DNA from 2 places in the Oceanobacter sp. 3_MG-2023 genome. Region 2 is predicted to be linked to the other one. Evidence: predicted binding sites of a transcription regulator. Region 2 holds the regulator's gene; the other holds the start of a gene.
The links. The regulator FNR, encoded in region 2, switches genes on or off when oxygen is low (the NO sensors DNR and NnrR bind a similar motif). The targets are predictions, from matches to a motif close to TTGATNTANATCAA.

Region 1 (7,198 bases), on a different contig from region 2:
TCCCACCGGGAAAAACGTGCCTTCCTGCAACACGCGTAATAACTTCACCTGCATTGCCAATGGCATTTCACCAATTTCATCCAGAAACAATGTGCCGCCATCGGCCAGGCTTAACAAACCGGCCTTGTCTTTTTCGGCTCCGGTAAACGCGCCTTTGACGTAGCCAAACAATTCACTTTCCAGCAAGTCGGCCGGTATCGCTCCACAATGCACCGATACAAAAGGCTTGTCCGAGCGATGACTCAGGTCGTGTAATGCCCGCGAGATCACTTCCTTGCCCGTTCCTGATGGCCCGGTGACCAGCACCCGCACGTCCGTGGGCGCGATACGCTCAATCAAGGCCCGCACTTTTTGTGCACTGGCCGAAAGGCCCAGATAGGCCGCCGCCCCTGATGGCTGCTGGCTGGACTGTTTCAGCTGCTGCAGCTCTCGCTCCAGCGTCGTCTTGATCAGCGCCCGCCGCACCACCACCGCCAGCATGTCAGGATCAATCGGCTTGGCGATAAAATCCCACGCTCCTTGCGCCACCGCTTGCAGCGCCAGATCACGATCGGCATGGCCGGTGATAATAATCACTGGCCGACCGTCAAAGTCAGCCATCGCCGCCAGGGTAACCTGGGGGTCAAACAGCGGCGGCATGGATAAATCCAGTAACACCAGGTCAGCCTCAAACGACACCAGCGCCTGACGGGCATCGTCCAGGCTGACGGCAGTTTTGACGTGATAACCCTGATTCGCCAACCAGCGACTGGCCAGCTCCCGAAATGCCGGCTCGTCATCCACCAGTAATATGCGTTGTTGTGTCTTGGCACGTGTCATAAAAGTTGCTCTGGCAAAAAGTCATTATTCTGTGTAACCACGGCAGCCGGTTCGACAGCAGATGCCGTTGCCGGGCGGCACGGTAACCGCAGCTCAAACGTTACCGGCCAATCGCTATCCTTGCGGTGATAAATCTGGCCTTGATGGGCATCGACAATACGCCGCACAATCGCCAACCCCAGACCACTGCCGCCTGCCCGCCGAGTGACAAATGGCTGAAACAGGGCATCCCCTTGCAGTCCGGCATCCACTTCCGGCCCGTTGTTGTGAACGCGCACCAGCAGATATTGCCCCTCTTTCTCAGCCTCGATACACAAGTGGCCATCGGCCGCATTACGCAGGAACGACAGGGCATTATCGATCAGGTTAATAAACACCTGCTGCAGTCGTTGCGGGTCCCCTTCCAGCTCAAGTGTCTCGGCAATTTTCAGCTCACACACCACTCCGTCGGACGGAGCTTGCGCCAAGACATTCGCCACTAACGCCCGCAAGGGGATAACGCTGATTTGCAGAGTCAGACCGCCGGAATACACCAGCATATCGCTGACCAGCCGGTCTGCTCTCTTAAGCTGGGTTTGAATATGCTGGCGGGTGGCAGCAGGTGCATCATAAGCCGCCATCGCAATGATATTCAGGGGATTACGCAACTCATGCGCCATCGCTGCCGACAGGCTACCCAGCTCGACCAGGTGCTGTTCATCCAGCCGTTTACGCTCCGCCGCCGCCAGCGCCAGCGAATGCTCCAACAAACCACAACTGGTCGAGAACAGCGAGGCAAACACTTCCGCCGTCAGACGCATACCAGGGCTGGCATCGTCCCAACCCACCAACACAAAATGCCAGCCAGACGCTGATCGTGATAGCCGCAGCGCCAGCGCAGTGTGTTGGGATGGCTCCATCGGAACCGGCTTATCCAGCTGGATAGCGACCTTGTGGCGTATTTGTTGTGAGAGCAACTGCTCACCCAGACTGACCAGCTGAGACCAGTCTTCCGCTTCCTTTAACCGGGTTGACCAAGTCTCCAGCACAGTTTCATTCAGCGAAGCCCCCGGATAAATCAACCGCGATACCATCCGGCTTAACGGCTGATAGATAAATGCAGCCACCACCAATACCAGCAACGAATACAACCACAGTTGCCAACTGGGCACGTTCGCCAATGCCTGTAAACCGATACGTCCGGACACCACCCCGATCACCGCAATCAGACACAGAATCACCAACATCATGGACACCCACAACAGTGCCCGGTTGGCAAAAGCATTGACCGACAGAATCTGATAACGCACCACGGCATACACCAGCAGCAGCAAGTAGGTAGGCAGCAGCAACATCGGATAGGGAAACCAGCTGATGCCAAAAGAAGGAAAAACAAAGCTGGTAGCCAGTAGCAGCCCCCAGGCTCCTACACCAAACATCGCCAGAATCGATCGCTTTTTATTACCCGAATGACGATACCAGCCAAACAATAATACTGCGTGTGCCAGTATACCGATCAGTACGGTATAAGATAAATTCCAGACACCCACGTCGGTAAAGACAAAAAAGTAACGGATATCCAAGGTGCCAATAGAATCTCCGGCACCCACCCACCAGCTTTGTAGTACCACGGCAATACTGGTGGCATAAAACCAGGGAACCGTTTGATAAAGACGATCAAGTTTATCTTCTCTGGCAGCACCGGAGTTTACAAACCGAATCGCAAAGTGCAGGAAAAAAGTAGGCATCAGTGGATTGGCCAAAATCATATAAATACCAATACGTTCATAACCATGAAACAGCACCACATGGCCAAAACACCACACCGCCATCATGATGGCAAAACCAGCCAAGGCTTGCAGGTCGCTTTGTTTGCGAGCACGCCAGAGTAGCCAGGCCGCGACCAAAAAACCGCAAACACTGGAGACCAACATGGCGATTTCAAACATCAATGAGAGCTTCAAACTGTCAACCTCGCTTACACCACCACAACAAACAATCGTAAACTTACTTTACAGTTCACACAAAAATTAATTTTTATCCTTAAAAATCAACAAGATAAAAACCAATAAAAATTGGCCTATCGATTGCTTATAAGCAAATCATATTTCTTGATCTATCTCAAAATTTTATCTGTTTTTGGAGAAAGCAAAATGAATACTGGATTTTTCATGACGGAAGTCATCGCACTGTTCAGCATTGCTGGTTTGGCATTATTTCCTTTGGCCATCCAGAAAATGCGCACGCTGGCCAGCAACAAGGCCAACTAGCGGACGACTTGATCAATCATTTTTATCATTCACGGCTTTTGTTTTTTATAAAATATTAAAAGCTCTGGTTTAACACTATTGGAATGGCTATGGATCTCGACGTCGCTCTATTATCCAGATTGCAGTTCGCCTTTACGGTGAGCTTTCATATTATCTTCCCCAGCATTACTATTGGCCTGGCCACATTAATTGCTATCTGGGAAGGTTTATGGTTAAAAACCCACAACCCTTATTACTTGCAACTGGCCAAATTCTGGATAAAACCCTTTGCCATTACCTTTGGTATGGGCGTCGTATCCGGTATTGTTTTATCCTATGAATTCGGCACCAATTTTTCCAGGTTTTCGGAAATGACTGGCGCAGTATTAGGGCCATTAATGGCTTATGAAGTGCTAACGGCCTTTTTTATGGAAGCCGGTTTTCTTGGAGTGATGCTATTTGGCTGGCAGCGGGTTGGCCGCAAACTGCACTTCTTTGCCACCACGGTGGTGATGGTCGGCACCTGGTTTTCCGCATTCTGGATTATTGTTGCCAACTCCTGGATGCAAACCCCTGCCGGTTACATCATTGTCGATGGCCACTTTGAGGTGGCCAACTGGATGGAAGTCATCTTCAACCCCTCCATGCCCTACCGCCTGATGCATATGCTGATGGCCTCGTTGATCACCGCCACCTTTGTGGTCGCCGGTATCAGTGCTTACTACCTGTTAAAAAAACAGCATATTCCCTTCGCCCGCAAAGGCTTGTCCATGTGCATGTGGTTCGCTCTGGTCTTGACGCCATTACAAGCATGGGTGGGTGATATGCACGGCTTGAACGTCAAGGAGCACCAGCCAACCAAGCTGGCGGCGATTGAGGGCATTTGGCCTGCGGAAGAAAACAACGTACCACTACTGCTGTTTGCCATGCCGAACATGGCCACCGAATCCAACGATTATGAAATTGCGATTCCAAACCTTGGCAGCCTGCTGTTGACCCATAGCTGGGATGGCGCGCTGCAAGGCCTGAAAGCCGTACCGGCAGCAGATCGTCCCAACGTACCACTGGTGTTCTGGTCATTCCGGGTAATGGTCGGTATTGGCTTCGGCATGATCTGTATTGCCCTGCTGGCGCTGGCTTTACGTCGCAAGGAGCGCTTGTTTGAGAGCAAACCCTTTCTGGCACTGGTAACGCTGTTTACTCCCAGTGGAGTGATTGCGGTGCTCGCTGGCTGGTACGTGGTGGAAGTCGGTCGCCAGCCCTGGATTGTTTATAACCTGGTGCGTACCTCAGACATCGTATCGCCACTACCAGCCGAGCGGGTGTTGTTCACGCTGATCATGTTTGTGTTGATCTATACCTCCCTGCTGGGTGTTTACCTCTACTTCATGCGCAAATTGATTAAAAAAGGCCCACCCACCATGAACGCACTGGAAGAACAGTTGATTGGTATGGATGCCCCCGGCTATGCCCTCGCCTGGGTCAAAAACCTGAACCAACAAGAACGAGGAGCAAAATAATGGATCTGGCCTTGTTCTATTTTCTGTTATTGGGATTTTCCATCTTTATGTATGTGTTGCTGGATGGCTTTGACCTGGGGATCGGCATTCTCTACCCCTGGTTTGATCAGGATGGTGAACGTGATCACCTGATGCGCTCCATCTCACACGTCTGGGACGGTAATGAAACCTGGCTGGTATTTGGCGGCGTCATGCTATTTGCAGCCTTCCCTGCTGCCTATGCCGCGATTACCACGGTATTTTACCTGCCGATTATGCTGATGTTGTTTGCGCTGATTTTCCGGGGAGTGGCGTTTGAATATCGTTTCAAATCCGACACCTCGCGACCCTATTGGGATTTTGCCTTCAGCGCCGGTTCTGCCATTGCCGCTTTTTGCCAGGGCATGCTGCTAGGCTCTCTGGTGCAAGGTATTCCAGCAGGTAGTCACAGCCTGTCGAGCCTGCATTGGCTAACACCCTTTTCGGTATTGACGGGCTTTGCGGTTATGGCAGGTTACGCTTTATTAGCCGCCTGCTATCTCTATATGAAAAGTCGTGGCCAGATTCAGCAACACGCCGCCAAACTGGGAAAATACCTGCTGATGACCACCCTGTTCGCCATGGTGGCAGTGAGTTTATGGACCGTAATCAGCCAGCCAGCTATAAGGGATCGCTGGTTTACCGATAACCACTTTTTATTGTTGTCGCCACTGCCGATACTGACCTTTTTGGCAGCATTATTCGCCTGGCGAGGCCTGCACAACCACCAACACGAAAGCCGTCCCTTCTGGTGTGCCGCCATCATCTTTTTGCTCAGCTTTGCCGGATTGGTTGTTGGTCTGTTTCCCTATCTGATACCGGGCCAGCTAACCTTTATGGCAGCAGCATCCCCCGACAGCAGCCTGTACTTTTTATTACCCGGCGTGTGTATTTTTATCCCGCTGATTTGCCTTTATACCTTATGGGGTTACCGGGTATTTTCCGGCAAGGTAGAAGATTATCAGGAGGGTTATTAATGGATGTAACCACTATTAAAAACAAGATAGCCAGGCTCAAATCCTGGCAATGGTTTTTACTGCTGTATTTAATCGGTTTTACCGCCGTTTTTTCTATGTCCTACGGGATCAAACTACTGATGACAGGCTTGCCCTGAGCCACTCTGGTCAGGGACATCTTTTTAACTAGGACACCCACTTTTATTTTCCGGTGAAATTGGCTGAAATTGGGACACCCATTTTTATTTTCAAGCTGCGGTATCCCACTTCAGGCTTTGCCAGACGAATCTGCCTGTTTTGGGTGGTCATTGGCAGGGCGAACTAGTGATAAAAAGGATAAATCTTGATCGTTGCGCGTGATCAAGCCTCAGAGTATGTCTCTGATCGTCGTACCTGGTTTGGGAAATTCGCGGTGAGTGATTCGGATCAGCCCGCCAACAGCTTCCTGGCTGGCGCTATACCGGTCGGTCGTTTGTAACCGAGTCGTTCGCAGGCAGAACGAACATTGGATTCGCTACCAACAAAGGTTGTGAAGCACTGCTCGAATTGCTGACTAATGGTCAGCCACTGATTGTCATCCAGGCCAATTCGGCTGAGGATCGGCGATACGCTTGTATCAATCGCGCCACGTTTATCGCCGCGAGCTATCCGCCCGGTTGCATCAACTAACGCCAGATAGTCACTCAATGGCATCTGGATACCCACGGGTGAATGTTGTTTCGGATGGCCAACAAATGGCAAAAGCCCGGAAGATTGCCGTTCGATGGCATCGGTATTTACCGTCGTTGTTGCGTCATTGATTCGACGGCTAACGGATGTGTGATCGGAGGTTTCAAGCGTCGCGGCAATTTTCGCTCTCACCGGATTCAAATCCACGTAAGCCATGCAACTGAGTAACGCTGCTTCATCGAGCAATGCCTGGGACTTGAAACGACCTTCCCAGAATCGCCCGGAACAGTCATCTTCCGCATTCGCCTCGCGGGCAATGGCTTCGTTTAACACGCGCATAAACCAGCTGATATCCGACAATCGGGAACGCCATTCCTCAATCAGAATCGACAACCGCTGCTGCTCCGGCTCTGAGAGCAATTCTTCCTGCACAAACCGCTGCGACAGCGCATTGCCCTTGAACAGCTGATGCCAGCGCAGCACAACGTCCATATCGCTCCAGGCCTGAGCCTGCCGGGTATCGATAAACAGCACCACGTGGTAGTGATTCGACATCACTGCATAAGCCGCAACCTGGATGGCGAATATTTGCGGTAACGCCAGAATACGCTCTTCCAGCCAGCCGCGCCGATGTTCGTAACTCTGGCCAGACACTGAATCTGTTCCACACAGATAAGCGCGACGTACACAGCGGGAAACGCAGTGGTAATAAGGAGTGGCCTCAATCGAGACCTGTTGTTTACGAGGCTTGGGCATAGTCGAACTCCGTCCGTGAAGTTGATGATTTTCAATTATGACATCGCGACGCGGCAATGGAATCAGGCAAAAGTACTTGATTAGTGGGTGTCTTAATGGATTTTACTAATGGATTGTTAATGGATTGCTTGATTGATGGGTGTCTCAATGGATTGTCGAGTGCCTATAGAATTGATGGGTGTCTTAATAGTGATTCCTATAGAATTGATGGGTGTCTTAATAGTGATTCCTA
Region 2 (9,581 bases):
GGCCATTGGCCGCTTTTTTTAGATATATCAACCGCATACGAACTATATAATCACACCATTATATAGATTTGCTGACGCTCCCGAAGGTGCCCGTTTGAGGCGCCACCTGCTACGCCAGCCAACACAAGCAACCAAGGTGATTAGCTGCCATGAGTAACATCCCTGTCAAAGACGTCACGCCGAAAACCGAGAGCATGTACGCCAAGCGTGAAAAAATATATGTCCGGGAAATTATCGGTTTTTTCCAGAAACTGAGAACCTACAGCCTATGGGCATTAATGCTAGGATACTACGGCACCGTATGGATTAACTGGGGCGGTCGCCAGGCCGTCTATTTCGACTTGCCCGCACGCCAATTCAATATCTTTGGTGTTACCTTCTGGCCCCAGGATTTTATTCTGTTGTCCTTCGCACTGATCATTGCAGCCTTTGGCCTCTTTACCATCACCAACCTGGCAGGAAGGGTCTGGTGTGGCTACACCTGCCCCCAGTCAGCCTGGTCGTTCCTGTTCATGTGGATAGAAGAACGGGTTGAAGGCAGCCGTAACCAGCGTATCAAGATGGACAAGGGCAATATGTCCCCCAGCACAATGCGTAAAAAAGCACTCAAGCACACCCTCTGGCTCTTTGTTGCACTGGCTACCGGGGTCACCTTTGTTGGCTACTTCTCTCCTATCCGTGAATTGATACCGGATATGTTGTCAGCCGACCTCAATGGCTGGGAAATATTCTGGATCGCATTTTTCACCCTGGCTACCTACATTAATGCTGGCTGGATGCGTGAACAAGTGTGTATCTACATGTGTCCTTACGCTCGTTTCCAGTCTGTTATGTACGATGCCGATACTCTCGCCGTATCCTACGACCTGAACCGTGGCGAGCCACGGGGCAGACGCACCAAAAAAGCCAAGCAAGAGACCGACACCAGCCAGCTGGGCGATTGTGTCGACTGCTCCCTCTGTGTTCAGGTCTGCCCTACCGGCATTGATATTCGTGATGGTCTGCAATACCAATGTATTGGCTGTGCGCTCTGTATCGACGCCTGCGACTCCATTATGGACAAGCTGAACAAACCCAAGGGGTTGATACGCTATACCACCGAAAATGAGCTGGAAGGCCAAAAAACGCACCTTATGCGCCCCAGACTGCTGGGTTATGCCTTTATGTTGTTGGTGATGATGGGAGCCTTTGTCTATGCCATTGCCAGTCGGGTGCCGTTTGAACTGGATATTGCCCGGGATCGCGGCAGCTTGTACCGCGTTACACCGAACGATACCGTCACCAATAGCTACACCCTGAAAATGATGAATATGTCGCAACAACCGCGTACCTATCTCCTCAAGGTTGAAGGGCTGCCAAACGCCACCATGGATGCTCCGGACACCTACAACATTCGGGTTAACGAATTGCGCGAGATCTCCGTCAACCTTGAAATTGACCCGGCAATCGCCAAATTACCATCCAGTAAAACCAATATTGAGTTTATTGTGGTAGACCAACAAAGCGGCGAAGAAGTCGCCCGTGAAGAAAGCCGCTTTATCGCACCAAGAACCTAGTCAGCCATCAGGCGACTATCGGCTTGCGCCAGAAAATCCATTCTGGCGCAGCAATGTCACTCCAAAAGCCTGTTGTTAGATCAACTGCATCCAATTCTGCCATTGATCGGACAACGGGAATGACAAAGTTGCTAGAGAGTCGCCGTCCAAGTGGTTACACTTGGGCGGCTTTTTTTTCGGGCAGTGGAACTCAAAAGCAATACCATACCCAAACAGACCCTGCCAGCAGTCCAGACCCAGAGAGCACTATGAAATCAGATACCCAGCCAGCCCAACCCTGGTACAAAGAGCCATTGATGTGGCTGGTTGCCGGAATTCCTGCCGTTACCGTTTGCTGGGGTGTTGTCATGATTACCCTGGCGGTCAGCAGCAAGGATTCACTGGTAAGCGACAGCTACTATAAAGACGGTGTCAGCTATACCGAAAATGTCGAAATGGACCATCAGGCCAGCCGTCTGCAGATCCGTAGCAGTCTGGTGTTTGCCAATCATGAAGCCCGCCTGGTTCTCGACGGCCAGCTGGAGCAGGAGCCAGATACCTTATTGCTGGAACTGATCCACCCAACCCTGCAAGAGCGGGATCTTGAAATCATTCTGCAGCGCACAGAGCCCGGGCTTTATATTGCCGCCGCCGATATACAACTGCCATCCCGGCGTTATGTCTGGTTACAAAGCCCGGATCAGGGCTGGCGGATACGCTCCACAGAACAGCTGGAATACAGCAAGGTCGTACAACTGAACGCCCAATGACAGAGCATGCCAATAACACCCGGTGCTTTCACTGTGGTGAAAACGTCAGCCCGTCTGACGAAAAACGCTGGTCAGCCCTGATTGATGGTCAATCACAGCCCATGTGTTGTCCGGGCTGCAAGGCCATTGCCGAAACCATTGTCGCCAGCGGCCTGAAAGACTATTACAAGCACCGCACCGCGCTGCCAGAACTGTCTCCCGCCGAACTGGACGACCATGAACTGCAAGCACGGGAATCACTGGCGCTATACGACAGCGAGGCCATGCAGCAACGTTTTGTTGCCCGGCTGGACAATGGTATGGCAGAAGCCACCCTGGTGATCGATGGTATCAGTTGTGCAGCCTGCGCCTGGTTAATCGAACACCGTCTGAATGCGCTACCCGGCGTTGACCAGGCCGTCCTCAATCTGTCCAACCACCGCCTGGTGGTACGCTGGGAACCAGAGAAAATACCGGTTTCCAGTCTGATCGAACAAATTTACCGCCTTGGTTACCGCGCCTCCCCTTTTTCTGCAACCGCTGCCGAACAGCAACGTCATGTCGAAGGCAAGCGCAGCATCCGCCGTCTGGCGGTTGCTGGCATCGGCATGATGCAGGTAATGATGCTGGCCGTCCCCCTGTATGTGGGCATGGTGCCGCAATACGAATTTTTTATGCGCCTGGCCTCCATGTTACTGACATTACCTGTGGTGCTGTACGCAGCCTGGCCTTTTTTTGAAGCCTCAATCCGGGACCTCAAAACCCGCCACCTGACCATGGATGTACCGGTTTCCCTCGCGATTGCCCTGGCATTTTGTGCCAGCATCTGGAGCACGTTCAACCAGGGCAAAGAGGTCTATTTTGACTCCGTCTGCATGTTCACCTTCTTTTTGCTGCTGGGCCGCTTTCTGGAAATGCGCGCCCGTCATCGCATGGGAAAATCCGGTAACAACCTGCTGACGCTGCTGCCCAACGTCGCTCTGAAACTCAGTGACGACACCCCAAACGCCACCGAAACGGTTATTGCCAGCGAAGAAGTCAGACTGGGAGATTTGCTGCTGATCAAGCCCGGTCATGCCATTCCTGCCGACGGCGTTGTGATCCAGGGTCGCAGCTCCGTCGACGAAGCTGCCCTGACGGGCGAATACCTGCCCGTCACCAAACGTAATCAGGATCACCTGATTGGCGGCACCATCAATATCGAAAGCCCGATTATCATGCAGGTCACAGCCACCGGAGCGGAAGCCCAGCTGTCGACCATTGTTCGTCTGATGGATCGGGCACAGCAGGAAAAACCCCGAATAGCCCTGATCGCCGATCGGATTGCCAGTCGTTTTGTTGCCGCCGTCTTGCTGATTTCGTCGGCTGTTTTTCTGTTTTGGTGGCAACAGGGTAACGATCACGCCTTTTTTATCGCCTTGTCGGTACTGGTCGTCACCTGCCCTTGCGCCTTGTCGCTGGCAACACCAACGGCGCTGACAGCGGCCACCGGCGCGCTACGAGAGGCCGGATTACTCATCAGCAAAGGCCACGTACTGGAATCCCTCCCGACCATCGACCGGGTAGTATTCGATAAAACCGGCACCCTCACCCAAGGCAAGCTCACCATTGAAGACGTCGTTCTGGCAGGGGAACTGGACAGCGACCAGGTACTCGCCATTACCGCCGGACTGGAAAAATCCAGCAGTCACCCGATTGCTCGCGCTTTTCGCCGGATTCGTCCCGACACCGTCACCGAGGTCCAGCAACACACCGGGGCTGGCATTCAGGGGCAATGGCAGCCAACAGCAGAACAGTCATATGCCGTCCGCTTTGGCCGCCCCGACTTTGCCTTGCCTGACCACTCCTCGCTGGATACCAGTCAGTTGAACCATCAGGAAGGGCAATGGCTGCTGCTCAGTGTCGACGGTCAGGCTGCAGCCTGGATCCGGCTCGGGGACAGCATCCGAAAATCCGCCACCAGCCTGACCCAGGGCCTGCGCCAACGCAAAATCAAAACAGCCTTGCTCACCGGCGACCCCGGCGCCTCAGGTCAACAACTGGCAACACAGCTGGGTATTGACGACGTCCAGATCGGCTTGTCACCCGAACAGAAGCTACAACAGGTACGCCTGTGGCAACAGCAGGGAGAACGTGTATTAATGATTGGCGATGGCATCAACGATGTCCCGGTACTGGCTGGGGCCGACATTGCCATTGCCGTCAGTGACGCCACGGACCTGGCCAAAACCAGCGCCGATGCCCTGGTCACCAGCGGCCGCCTGGACTGTGTATTACAGGCTCTGGACACCGCCAGCCGTACCCGCCAGGTGATCTACCAGAATATCGCTTGGGCGCTGCTGTATAATCTGCTGGCCTTGCCAGTGGCAGCGGCAGGTTATATTCCTCCCTGGGCCGCAGCCATTGGCATGTCATTCAGTTCGCTTTTGGTGGTCAGTAATGCGCTGCGACTATCCCGGACGACCAAACCGGATGTATCCGGTCACAATTAGCACACTCAGCCACAAGGCCAGATTATAATGGCTTCCACTCGCTTGGTTTGATGGACATAACATGGATATTATCTACATACTTGTTCCACTTTCGATCGTCCTGATCAGCATTGCCACGCTGATTTTTTTCTGGGCAGTGCGCAGCGGCCAGTTTGATGATATGGAATCTCCGGCTCACAGAATTCTCTTTGATGACGATGACGATCCCGCAAGCACCCAACCCGCAGCAACCGACACAACACCAGCACCCCATACCACGGCAACCGATAAAAACCCATTGTGATTGAACCACTCTCCCTGTTAACCGCCCTGTTGCTGGGCCTGTTTGGCTCCAGTCACTGCCTGGTAATGTGTGGCGGCATTGCCGCCGCCATTGGCACCCGCTCACAACAACAACCGCTACTGACAGCACTGGCTTTTAACAGCGGTCGTATCACCAGTTACGCCTTTGCCGGCCTGCTCGTCTCGCTGCTTGGCTTATGGCTACAACAACTGAATGATGTACTGATGCTGGCATTACGTACACTGGCCGCCATACTGCTGGTGCTGATGGGGCTCTACGTTGCCCGCTGGGCAAGCTGGCTCACCCGTATCGAACAAGTTGGCCAATATCTATGGCAAAGGCTGCAGCCTGCTACCCGCCCCTTGATGACACAATATTCGATCAGCAGTCGCTTTCGCCTTGGACTGCTATGGGGCTGGCTCCCTTGCGGACTGGTATACAGCACTTTGAGCTGGGTCGCCGCCAATGGTGATCCCCTCAAAGGGGCACTGACCATGTTCTGCTTTGGCCTTGGCACACTGCCTGCCCTGTTCGCCAGTGGCCTCGCCGCCACCAGCCTGAGCCGATTACTCAGTCACAGCCTTAGCCGTATCATTGCCGGACTGTTACTGATTGGTTACGGCGTTTGGACTGCAGCAGCCATCTGGTTATAGTAGCCAGGGTCGTTATTGATCAGCGACTGATCATCCGTTGACAATACCTTGACTCAATACCTTGACCAATGTCTTGACAGCCACTCGTCGAGCTAAGACCATACGAAAATTAATGGAACACGGTTCTTCCCTACATAACGGAAAACCCGACACGGTGAGCTCAATGAAAACAAACCAAGCTGCACAGCCTGCGCACCCTCCCTTGCGCGGTAATCAACCCCACTGCCAGACTTGCTCCCTGAACGCACTGTGTCTGCCACTCTCGCTCAGTGACACAGATATGGAGCGACTGGACGATATCATTCGCCGTGGCCGACCCATTCAAAAAGGCCAGCTGTTATTCCAGCAAGGGGATGAATTCCAGTCCGTGTTTGCGGTACGTACCGGTGCCCTGAAAACCTACACCCTGGCCAGTAATGGCGAAGAACAGATCACTGGCTTTCATCTCGCCAGCGAACTGATTGGCCTGGCCGGTTACGATGCCGGTGATTACCCTCTCACCGCCAAAGCGCTGGAAACCACCACCGTCTGTGAAATTCCGGTTCATCAGCTGGAAAACCTGACCGACGAACTCCCCGACCTGCGCAAACAGTTGATGCGCACCATGGGCAACGAAATTCGTCACGACCAGAACATGATGTTGCTGTTGAGCAAAAAGAACGCCGAAGAACGTGTAGCCTCGTTTTTGCTGGATATCTCCAACCGTTACGCTCGACGCGGTTTCAGTGCCACCCACTTCCGCCTGCCCATGTCGCGGGTCGACATCAGCAACTACCTTGGCCTCGCGGTAGAAACCATCAGTCGGGTATTCACCCGTTTCCAGAAAAATGCCCTGATCGAAACCCAGAGCAAGGAAATCATCGTTCTGGACATGAACAGCCTGTATGAAATGGCCGGACTGAACCCACAAATTGAATGTGACGAGAAAACGCCGGCGGAATAATCCCGCACAGCGTGCCGTTACCCTTCTCAGCGGTAACGGCAAAAAACCCCTTATATCCTTGTTTCTGTGCCCAGTTTCATCCCTGAACCCGCTAACCGGCCACCGCGTTGTTATTGGCTGGCAACAGTTACTGACGCCAGCCAATCTATTCGCTAGAATTCGCCGCCTGATTTTTAGCCAGTGTTCCGCCCCAGAATGCTCAGGAGTTTTCCAGCATGACCGCCGATGTCATTGATCGCAAAGCACGCACCGAATTCAACAAACTTCATAAACGTTTGCGCCGAAACGTTGGCAAGGCGATTGAAGACTATTGCATGATCGAAGAAGGTGACCGGATCATGGTATGCCTGTCGGGCGGCAAAGACTCCTACACCATGCTCGATATCCTGATCAGCCTGAAAAAAAGCGCCCCGGTCAACTTTGAGCTGATTGCCGTCAATATGGACCAGAAACAGCCCGGCTTCCCCGAACACGTGTTACCCGAGTATCTGGGCAAGCTGGATATTCCCTACCATATTGTTGAAAAAGACACGTACAGCGTGGTCATGGATCTGGTGCCGGAAGGAAAAACCACCTGCGGCCTGTGCTCCCGCCTGCGTCGCGGCACCCTCTACGGCTTTGCTGAAAAAATTGGTGCCAATAAAATCGCCCTGGGCCATCATCGCGACGACATCATTGAAACCTTATTCCTGAACATGTTTTACGGCGGCAAACTCAAAGCCATGCCACCCAAGCTGCTCAGCGACGATAAAAAGCACGTTCTGATCCGTCCGCTGGCCTACTGCAAGGAAAAAGACATCCAGGCTTATTCGACCGCCATGGAGTTCCCAATCATCCCTTGTAACCTGTGCGGCTCCCAGGACAACATGCAGCGCCAGAACATCAAGAATATGCTGACCGAATGGGAAAGAATACAACCAGGCCGCAGCGAGAATATCTTTGCTGCCATCTGCAACATCGCCCCCTCCCAGCTCGGCGATCTCAATCTGTTTGATTTTGTCAATTTGCAACAACAACAAGACCAGACGCACCTGGCCACCCGGCTCGATATCGTCACCATCGATTAAAGGCGCGTCCCGGCCCCTGGGCAGCTCCTCACCAGACAGCGCACCCAACCTTCAAGGGAGAACCATGGATACCAATATCATCACCCCTGAGGGGTATACAGAGCTGGAGCAGGAGCTGGATTATCTCTGGCGAACTGAACGCCCGGAAGTCACCAAAAAAGTGACCTGGGCAGCGAGTCTGGGCGACCGTTCTGAAAATGCCGACTATCAGTACAACAAAAAACGGCTGCGAGAGATTGACCGCCGGGTGCGCTATCTCAGAAAACGGCTGGACGCTGTACGGGTCAGCGAATACCACCCCAGTCAGGAAGGCAAGGCCTATTTTGGTGCCTGGGTTACCCTGATGGACGAAGAGGATAACACCTTGCTTTTCCGTATCGTTGGCCCGGATGAAATCTACGGCAAAAAGCATTATGCCTCTGTTAATGCGCCGGTTGTCAGAGCGTGTCTGGGGAAGTCAGTCGGTGATGATGTGTTCATCAAAACAGAAGAAGCAACCCGGGAATGGGAAATCACCGCCATTCGTTACGATACCCCGTTATAACAAGAGACGAGGTTGGCCGCTGTTCTGATCCAGAAACCGGCTGGAAGCTGGAATCCGTGATTTACACCACAATGGCCTGATGAATCATATGATGGATCATGGCTTTGAGTTTCGCCGGGCGTACCGGCTTGTTCATCAAACGATAGCCCAGCTCCCGCACTTCCTGTTTCAGCACATTGGTGTAATTGGCCGTAATCATCAGCACCGGCGCATCCAGCCCCAGATCGGTACGCATCTGCCGAACCACATCCAGCCCGGTGACGCCATTGTCGAGATGATAATCGGCGAGAATCAAATCAATACCGGCATCCAGCTCTGGTTGTTGCACCAGCAGTTCTTCGTAACTACGCGCGGTGATCACCTCAAAACCCCAGCCACTGAGCAACACCGCCATGGCCTGACAGATCGATGCTTCATTATCAATCACCAGCGCCCGGCGTCCCCGAAATTGCTGATTGCCCAACAAGGCCAATCCCGGTGTGGTTGCCTTGCGGGACAGCTGGCGGCGACCATAAGGCACCAATACCGAAAAACAGGAGCCAAAGCCAAGTCGGGACTGCACCTTGATCGGATGCCCCAGAATACCGGACATTTTATCCACGATCGCCAACCCCAAACCCAACCCCTTGTCCCGCGCCGTGTCTTTCTGGCTGCCGCGATTAAACTCAAGGAATATCTCCTCCAGCTTGTCTTCGGCAATCCCCACACCGGAATCCCAGACCTGTATTTCCAGCCCTTGTGGACGACGGCGACAACCGAGAGAAATCTTGCCCTCGCGGGTATAACGCACGGAATTGGTCAGGAAGTTACGCAGAATACGGGCTAACAACTGTGAGTCGGTCAGGATCACCGCTGAAGTGGCGACAAACTCAAACGCCAGCCCGGAATCCGCTGCCAGCGTACGATATTCATTGGCCAGATTCCCCAACAGGTCCCCGGCACTGAAAGCCGTAATATCGGGTTTGACGACCCCGGCATCCAGCTTGGAAATATCCACCAGCGCCGCCAGCAGACTTTCGACATCTTCGAGTGAATAATTCAGCGAAAACACCAGTTGCCGGGTACGCTCATCCAGATTGTGTTCCATCAAGGAAGCACAAAACAGCCGCGCAGCATTCATCGGCTGCAACAGGTCATGGCTGGCCGCGGCGAGGAATTTGGTTTTGCTGTGGTTGGCTTTTTCGGCTTCCTGCTTGGCATCCCGCAGGCGATGCTCCATTTGCACCCGCTCTTCGATCTCCTGCAGCAGCTGGCCATTCAGCTCCGTCAGCTCCTTGGTGCGGTCTTCGACCCGTTGCTCCAGGTGTTGATAGGC

Region 1: the regulator FNR is predicted to act here: its motif matches at 2,910-2,923, upstream of Q8W32_RS07275 (cytochrome ubiquinol oxidase subunit I).

Annotation. Positions count from the first base shown of each region.
Region 1 covers NZ_JAUYVX010000006.1:67,294-74,491, forward strand. Annotated here, with positions in the region: gene Q8W32_RS07265 (sigma-54 dependent transcriptional regulator) at 1-819, opposite strand, end outside; gene Q8W32_RS07270 (sensor histidine kinase) at 816-2,762, opposite strand; gene Q8W32_RS07275 (cytochrome ubiquinol oxidase subunit I) at 3,158-4,567, shown strand; gene cydB (cytochrome d ubiquinol oxidase subunit II) at 4,567-5,562, shown strand; gene Q8W32_RS07285 (hypothetical protein) at 5,562-5,699, shown strand; gene Q8W32_RS07290 (transposase) at 5,968-6,966, opposite strand.
Region 2 covers NZ_JAUYVX010000010.1:90,005-99,585, reverse strand. Annotated here, with positions in the region: gene ccoG (cytochrome c oxidase accessory protein CcoG) at 150-1,556, shown strand; gene Q8W32_RS10645 (FixH family protein) at 1,805-2,305, shown strand; gene Q8W32_RS10640 (heavy metal translocating P-type ATPase) at 2,302-4,776, shown strand; gene ccoS (cbb3-type cytochrome oxidase assembly protein CcoS) at 4,838-5,059, shown strand; gene Q8W32_RS10630 (sulfite exporter TauE/SafE family protein) at 5,056-5,712, shown strand; gene fnr (fumarate/nitrate reduction transcriptional regulator Fnr) at 5,876-6,655, shown strand; gene ttcA (tRNA 2-thiocytidine(32) synthetase TtcA) at 6,871-7,722, shown strand; gene greB (transcription elongation factor GreB) at 7,787-8,266, shown strand; gene Q8W32_RS10610 (NahK/ErcS family hybrid sensor histidine kinase/response regulator) at 8,328-9,581, opposite strand, start outside.